Regions from separate parts of the Caballeronia sp. SBC1 genome, predicted to be linked through region 2. Evidence: riboswitches for the same ligand, from Rfam matches in the RefSeq annotation. Region 2 holds a riboswitch; the other holds the start of a gene.
The links. A riboswitch is a leader RNA that binds a small molecule or an ion and turns the genes downstream of it on or off. The one in region 2 is predicted to bind thiamine pyrophosphate.
Positions count from the first base shown of each region.

Region 1: another riboswitch for thiamine pyrophosphate. It lies ahead of thiC (phosphomethylpyrimidine synthase ThiC); the one in region 2 lies ahead of SBC1_RS15880 (FAD-dependent oxidoreductase).

Region 1 is NZ_CP049156.1:1,281,093-1,284,503, forward strand. Features, by position in the region: gene thiC (phosphomethylpyrimidine synthase ThiC) at 1-1,573, opposite strand, end outside; TPP riboswitch at 1,838-1,966, opposite strand; gene SBC1_RS05570 (EamA family transporter) at 2,342-3,411, shown strand, end outside.
Region 2 is NZ_CP049156.1:3,558,021-3,561,431, forward strand. Features, by position in the region: gene SBC1_RS15870 (thiazole synthase) at 1-521, opposite strand, end outside; gene thiS (sulfur carrier protein ThiS) at 544-741, opposite strand; gene SBC1_RS15880 (FAD-dependent oxidoreductase) at 750-1,904, opposite strand; TPP riboswitch at 2,110-2,240, opposite strand; gene SBC1_RS15885 (ABC transporter ATP-binding protein/permease) at 2,602-3,411, shown strand, end outside.

The sequences.
Region 1 (3,411 bases), 1.7 Mb from region 2:
TGATGATGCCGGTCTTCACGTCGTCCTTGTTCGGCAGCCCGAGGTGTTCCTTCGGCGTGACGTAGCAGAGCATGGCCGTGCCGAACCAGCCGATCATCGCGGCGCCAATCCCAGACGTGATGTGGTCGTAACCCGGCGCGATATCCGTGGTGAGCGGTCCAAGCGTGTAAAACGGCGCTTCGTCGCACCAGTCGAGTTGCAGGTCCATGTTCTCTTTGATGAGCTGCATGGGCACATGGCCCGGACCTTCGATCATCACCTGCACGTCATGCTTCCACGCAATCTGCGTCAACTCGCCAAGCGTCTTCAGTTCGCCAAGCTGGGCTTCGTCGTTGGCATCGTAGATCGAGCCGGGACGCAGGCCGTCGCCAAGCGAGAAGCTCACGTCGTAGGCCTTCATGATTTCGCAGATGTCTTCGAAGTGCTCATACAGGAAGCTTTCCTTGTGATGAGCCAGACACCATTTCGCCATGATGGAACCGCCGCGCGACACAATGCCCGTCATGCGGTTCGCGGTCATCGGCACGTAGCGCAGCAGCACGCCGGCGTGGATCGTGAAGTAATCCACACCCTGTTCCGCCTGTTCGATCAGCGTGTCGCGGAAAATTTCCCAGGTCAGGTCTTCGGCCTTGCCGTTGACCTTTTCGAGCGCCTGATAAATCGGCACCGTGCCAATGGGCACCGGGCTATTGCGGATGATCCACTCGCGCGTTTCGTGAATGTGCTTGCCGGTCGACAGATCCATGACGGTGTCGCCGCCCCAGCGGATGGCCCAGGTCATCTTGTCGACTTCTTCGCCGATGGATGATGTCACCGCCGAATTGCCGATGTTCGCATTGATCTTCACCAGAAAATTGCGGCCGATGATCATCGGCTCGCTTTCCGGGTGGTTGATGTTCGCCGGGATGATCGCGCGGCCGCGGGCGACTTCCTCGCGCACGAACTCGGGCGTGATTTCCTTGGGCGCGTTGGCACCGAAAGCCTGGGCGCCGAACGCCTGGCCGGGATGCTGGCGGCCCATCATCGTGGCGAGCTTTTCGCCGTTCGGGCCGCTCGTGCGCAGCGATTCCAGATATTCAGCCCGGCGCTGGTTCTCGCGGATCGCGATGTATTCCATCTCCGGCGTGATGATGCCTTGGCGCGCGTAGTGCATCTGCGAAACGTTCTTGCCCGGCAGAGCGCGGCGCGGCGTGCGATGCAAGCCTTTGAAACGCAGGTCGGCAGTAGCCGGATCGGCGGCGCGCTCACGGCCGAAGTTGCTTGAGAGACCGCCGAGCGATTCCGTATCGCCGCGTTCTTCAATCCAACCCTGGCGAACGGCTGGCAGACCCGAGCGGATATCGATCTTTGCCTCCGGGTCCGAATATGGGCCTGAGCAATCGTAGACATAGACCGGCGGATTTTTTTCGCTGCCGAAACTTTCGTTGGTATCGGATTGCGTGATTTCCCGCATCGGCACGCGGATGTCGGCACGTGAGCCCGTCACGTAGATCTTGCGTGAGTTGGGCAGCGGCGCGATGGCAGCAGCGTCGACGACAGCGTCGTCGGACAGAAATTTCGGATTGGCGTTCATGCGGCTCTCCTGTGTCGACCGGATTTAGCGTGTCGACCGGAGTTGGTGCAGAGCACTTACTCCGGTCTCATGCGATTACCCCGGTCCCATGCAGATGGTTGCTTTGGGGAAGGGTGTTTCCCAGCCGGCCGGCGAAAAAACGCTAAGCGCGAAATCGCACGAAAAACGGCTGAGTCAAACGCTAGCTACGGGAGACCGAAGAAAAGCAGAGAAGGAGGCGGGCGGACTTGGCGGGGATGCGCGAGAAAGAAAAAGACCCCAGCGCGGCAAAATCCGAACGCTTCCCTGCGCTGGCATTATCCAGATCAGGTTCAAAGGGTATTTCTCACCCGCGACACACGGACAATCCGGTGACGGATTGCGATGTGCAGCGCAGGACCCCCGCGTTAGCAGCCGTCACAATACACCTCGCCGTAGCGTGTTGGCAACCATCTGTAACACTCACGCGTGCGTCTGCATTGCTTACTGCATAATGACGACCACCGTGTTTTCCCGGATAGGGTCCAGCAACTTTGACCCGATCAGTCCGGCAAACTCGCGGCGGCTCCTGCCGGCTTTTCAAGCTGGTATCGAGCTTCGGCACGTTGTTGCCCGACCCCTTTTTCTGCTTCCGACATGTTGTCCTGCCTTGCCCGTTTTGCCGCGACGCTCAAGCGGCATGCGCGCCGTTCTTCGCTTCCCCTGGTTTTGGGCGAAGCGAAACCGGCGGTTGTCAGCCTGCCCGTCTGGCCGGCTGACGTTGCAATCATCGTCGTCGCGGAGTAACGAATGTCTACACCGTTGCCGCCGCGTTCGCCGGATTCTGATTTGCCACCACCGCAGTTCGTGCCTCCGCAGTCCCAACCCTCGGCTGACGTGCTGCCGTTTCCGCAGGCAGCAGCCGGCGCGCCATTGCCATCTTTGGCGTCGCCGGACGTTCTGCAGGGCGTGACGAGCCCGCAACCCCCAGCCGATACCCCCGCGCGCCGCCCGTTCAATCTTCCCGGCCATTTCCCATTCCGGCTTCCCGCGACGCGTAGCGGCCGCGTGGCGCTTGCCCTTTGCGTCGTGTACCTCGTATGGGGTTCGACCTACATGGCGGTGCATCTGTCGCTGGAATCGTTCCCGCCGCTGCTGCTGTCCGGATTGCGCAACCTGTTCGCCGGCATCGGTTTGTTCATCTTTGCTGCGCGTCGGGACCCGGTCTGGCCGACTTTCGTCGAAGTGCGAAACGCCGCGGCGGTCGGAACGTTACTTGTGGGTTTGTCGAGCGGGATGCTCGCGTTCGGCATGCGCACGGTCGAAACAGGCACGGCTGCCGTCATGGTGGCGACCGTTCCGTTGTTCGCCACGGTCATTGCCGCCATTGCCGGGCGCAAAGTGGCGAAGGGGGAGTGGGTCGCCGTCGGGCTTGGGCTAGTCGGAATTGCGTTGCTGAATCACGGCGATCCGTCGTCGGGTTCAACCGCCGGCAGTCTTGCGATCCTGTGCGGCGCGGTTTTCTGGGCAGGCGGCTCGTTTCTCGCGGGGCGTCTGAAGCTGCCGTCCGACCTGCTGGTATCGACCGCACTGCAGATCGGCCTGGGCGGCGCGATGGCGACAGTCGTTGCGTGGGTCTCGGGCGAGCGTATTGTAAGCATGGGGTTCACGCCGTTTTTGGCTTATCTCTACCTGATGCTCGTCGGCTCGATGGCTGCGTATGTCGCGTATGCGTACTTGATTCGCCACACGAGTCCGATTATTGCGAGCAGCTGCATGTACGTAAATCCCGTTGTGGCTGTGGTGATAGGCGCGCTGTTTCTCGGCGAAGTGATCACGAAGTGGACCGTGATGGCGACCCTCATCATCCTGGCAAGCGT
Region 2 (3,411 bases):
CCGTAAGGATTCGTCACACCTTTTCCCGTTCCAATAGGCGCGCCCCATGGCATCAACGCCTCGCAGCCGACATCGAGCAGACGCCGGCCGATCACCAGATCCTCCGTGCAGTACGGCAGCACCTTGAAACCTTCACGGATCAGTATTTCAGCGGCTTCAACGAGGCCGATTGGATCGGGCTGCAGCGTGTAGTCATCGCCGATCAGTTCGAGCTTCAGCCACGGGGTATCGAAGAGTTCGCGGGCCATGCGCGCCGTGGTCAGCACTTCGTCCACGGTCTGGCAGCCGGCCGTATTGGGCAGCAACGCGACACCGTGACGCTTGAGGACATCGAAGAAACCGGCTTCGCCCGTGTTCGACTGCCGCCGCAACGCGACGGTGACCATGCCGGGACGGGCGGCATCGATGGAATCGGACAGCGATTGCAGCGACGGATAGCGCGACGTCCCCAGCAGCACCCGGCTCGGGAACGACGTGCCGTAGAGCGTGAGGGTATCGGCTGTGGTGATGCTGGAAGTCATGGTTCGATTCCTGTAGTGGAGCTCAGCCGCCGGCGACCGGCGAGACGATGTCGAGTTTGTCGCCGGAGGCAAGCGCCTTCGATGCGTGTTCGCCACGCGCGACGAATTGCCCGTTCAGCGCCACGGCGAACGGCGGTTTTGCGCCGAAGGCCGCGAGGGCGTCAGTGACGGTGGCCGCGTCGGGCATGGAGAACGGCTGCTGATTGATATGAATGTTCATGATGAAGGTCAAAGCACGGGCGCCGCGTGTTCGCAGCGGAGCAAGGCGGACCAGCGGGCTTGGCGGCGCCAGTCGTCGAAGGAATCCGGGTCGGAGATCGCGCCGCCCAGCAGCGCTTCGGCGAGCGCGCGGGCGGTGTCGGCGACTTCGGGCGCGATCATGTAACCGTGCCGATACAGCCCGTTCACCCGCAAAGTTCGTCCGCCGTCCCAGACAATCGCCGGACGATGGTCGGGCAAGGTCGGACGGCATTGCGAATTGAGTTCGATAATGCGCGCCTCACCGAAACCCGGATGCACGGCGAACGCCGCGCTCAGGAGTTCGAGCGCCGAGCGCACGGTCATCGGCGACATATCTTCGCCTTCCACTTCGGTTGCCCCGATCACATAAAGATCGTCCTGTTTCGGCGCGATATAAAGCGGATAACGCGGGTGCAGCAAGCGCACCGGCCGCGTCAGGCCGATACCCGGCGCATGCACCCGCGCCACTTCGCCGCGAATGCCTCTTAACGCCGGCCATGCCGGTTTGCCGCCAAGCCCCCGGCAATCGATCACGAAACGCGCGTCCGGCGGGGTATCGGTATCGATCGTCGTATTCCAGTGCAGATCAACGTTACGTTCGGCCAGCCCCGCTGCCAGCGCTGTCAGCACTTGCCGGTTGTCGAGCTGGCCTTCGTTCGGCAGCAGCCAGCCTTGCGGAAAACGCGTGCTCAGCGACGGTTCCGCCGCCGCGACTTGCGCGCCGGCGAGTTTGACGAAGCCATTCCGGAAAAGCTCCGGAGGCGCATTTGCGCGCAAACGGCGCTCGAACAGCGGCGCCTCGGCGCGGTCGCCGGCATGCCAGACGACCAGCGTGCCATTGCGCTGGAAAAACACCGGTTCCGGCATATCGGCGATAAAACCCGGCCAGCGCTCAAGCGACGCCGCCCCAAGTTCGGTGATCAGCAATTCGGCGCTGGCGGCCTCGGCTAGCGGCGCGAGCATTGCCGCCGCGACCCATGCCGCCGATTGCGTGCCGGCGGCGTCGCCGCTGTCGTACAGCGCCACACGGTGCCCCGCCCCCGCCAGCAGCCAGGCGACCAGCCGCCCGCACAAGCCCCCACCCACGACGGCAAAGTCGTCTCGCCCGGACGCACGGGAATGAGAATGCACAACGGTGTTCACGATGACAATGCCTCCTCAGCAGACGCTGCAGAACGCACGGAGCACAGCACGGAAATCGAGATCGGGAGGAATGCCCGTTTCGAACCCTGGTTGCACGCGCGGCGCACAAAACATATTTCAGGGACGAAACCACGGCGAGAAAGCGGCCCGGGAGCGCATTGCCTGCGGCTCCTGTGCCAGCCAATACTGGAAGAAACTGGAAACGCTGCGGTTTCCGGAAACTTCCCTCGCCGGTATTACCCGGATCGGGTGCAAAGGGACTCTCTCAGCCTCGCCGCGCGTTTCTCCGTTCCTTCATGGAGGCAGACGCGTGCCGAAGCACCCCTGTTTCGTCAGCGATCATTAAAACATAAAAGCGAAACGACCCGCAAACCGGGAAAAACCGGGGGCCGGCGCGGACAAAACCGGACCACCTTCCCTTTCGTTCGCGGTGCGCGCACTCTGGCACAATGCCGCGAACGCCGGTTCGTCCTGGTTGGTCTGCAGCACACGCGTACGGCAAAGCATCGGGCTGTTGCATTGCGCTGGTAGCCCAGACGGGCGAGGATTAAGGAAGAATTAAGCCGCGCCCGAAACAATGCTCCGGCGCGCGCCGTCTTTAATGGTCTCTTACGATCATTGAAACGGAGCAGGACCATCCGCATCGATACCGCCAAGTTACAACCTGCCGCCGAGCCGGCACGTCTTCAGGAAGCTCATGACCACCACACCTCCCGGCAACACGGAACAAAACGCCGACAAAGTGTCGGCGTGGAGTCTTATCAAGCCTTATTGGGTATCGGAAGAACGCGGCATTGCATGGCTTTTGCTGATCGCGATCATCGCAATCAACATGGCGGTCGTGTATATCAATGTCCGCCTGAACACCTGGAGCGCGGACTTCTACAACACGCTGCAGGCCAAGCGGGTCGCAGAGTTTCCGCGCTTGCTGCTGATCTTCGCAGGCCTCGCGTTCGCGTACATCCTGCTCGCCGTGTACGGCCGGTACCTGCGCCAGATGCTCGGCTTCCGGTGGCGCCAGTGGCTCACGCACCGATACCTCGAACAATGGCTCGGCGATAAAGCCTTCTATCGTATAGAACGCGATCGCCTCGCCGACAACCCCGACCAGCGGATCAGCGACGACCTGCAGTCTTTTGCCACGACCACGCTGTCGTTGTCGCTGGACTTGTTATCCACGCTCGTCACGCTTGTGACCTTCATCACGATCCTGTGGACGCTGGCAGGCGCGTTGAGCTTCTCGTTGTTCGGCACGCCAATCACCATTCCGGGCTACATGGTCTGGGCCGCCGCGCTGTACGCCGTGCTCGGCTCGCTCTTGATTCAGCGTTTCGGCCATCCGCTGGTATCGATTAATTACCAGGCGCAGAAAGTGGAAGCCAACTTCCGTTTCGGCCTGATCCGCATTCGCGAGAACGCCGAGCAAATCGCGTTCTATGACGGTATCGATACGGAAAACCGCAACGCCCGGGGCATCTTCGAAACGATCCGCCAGAACTACTGGCAG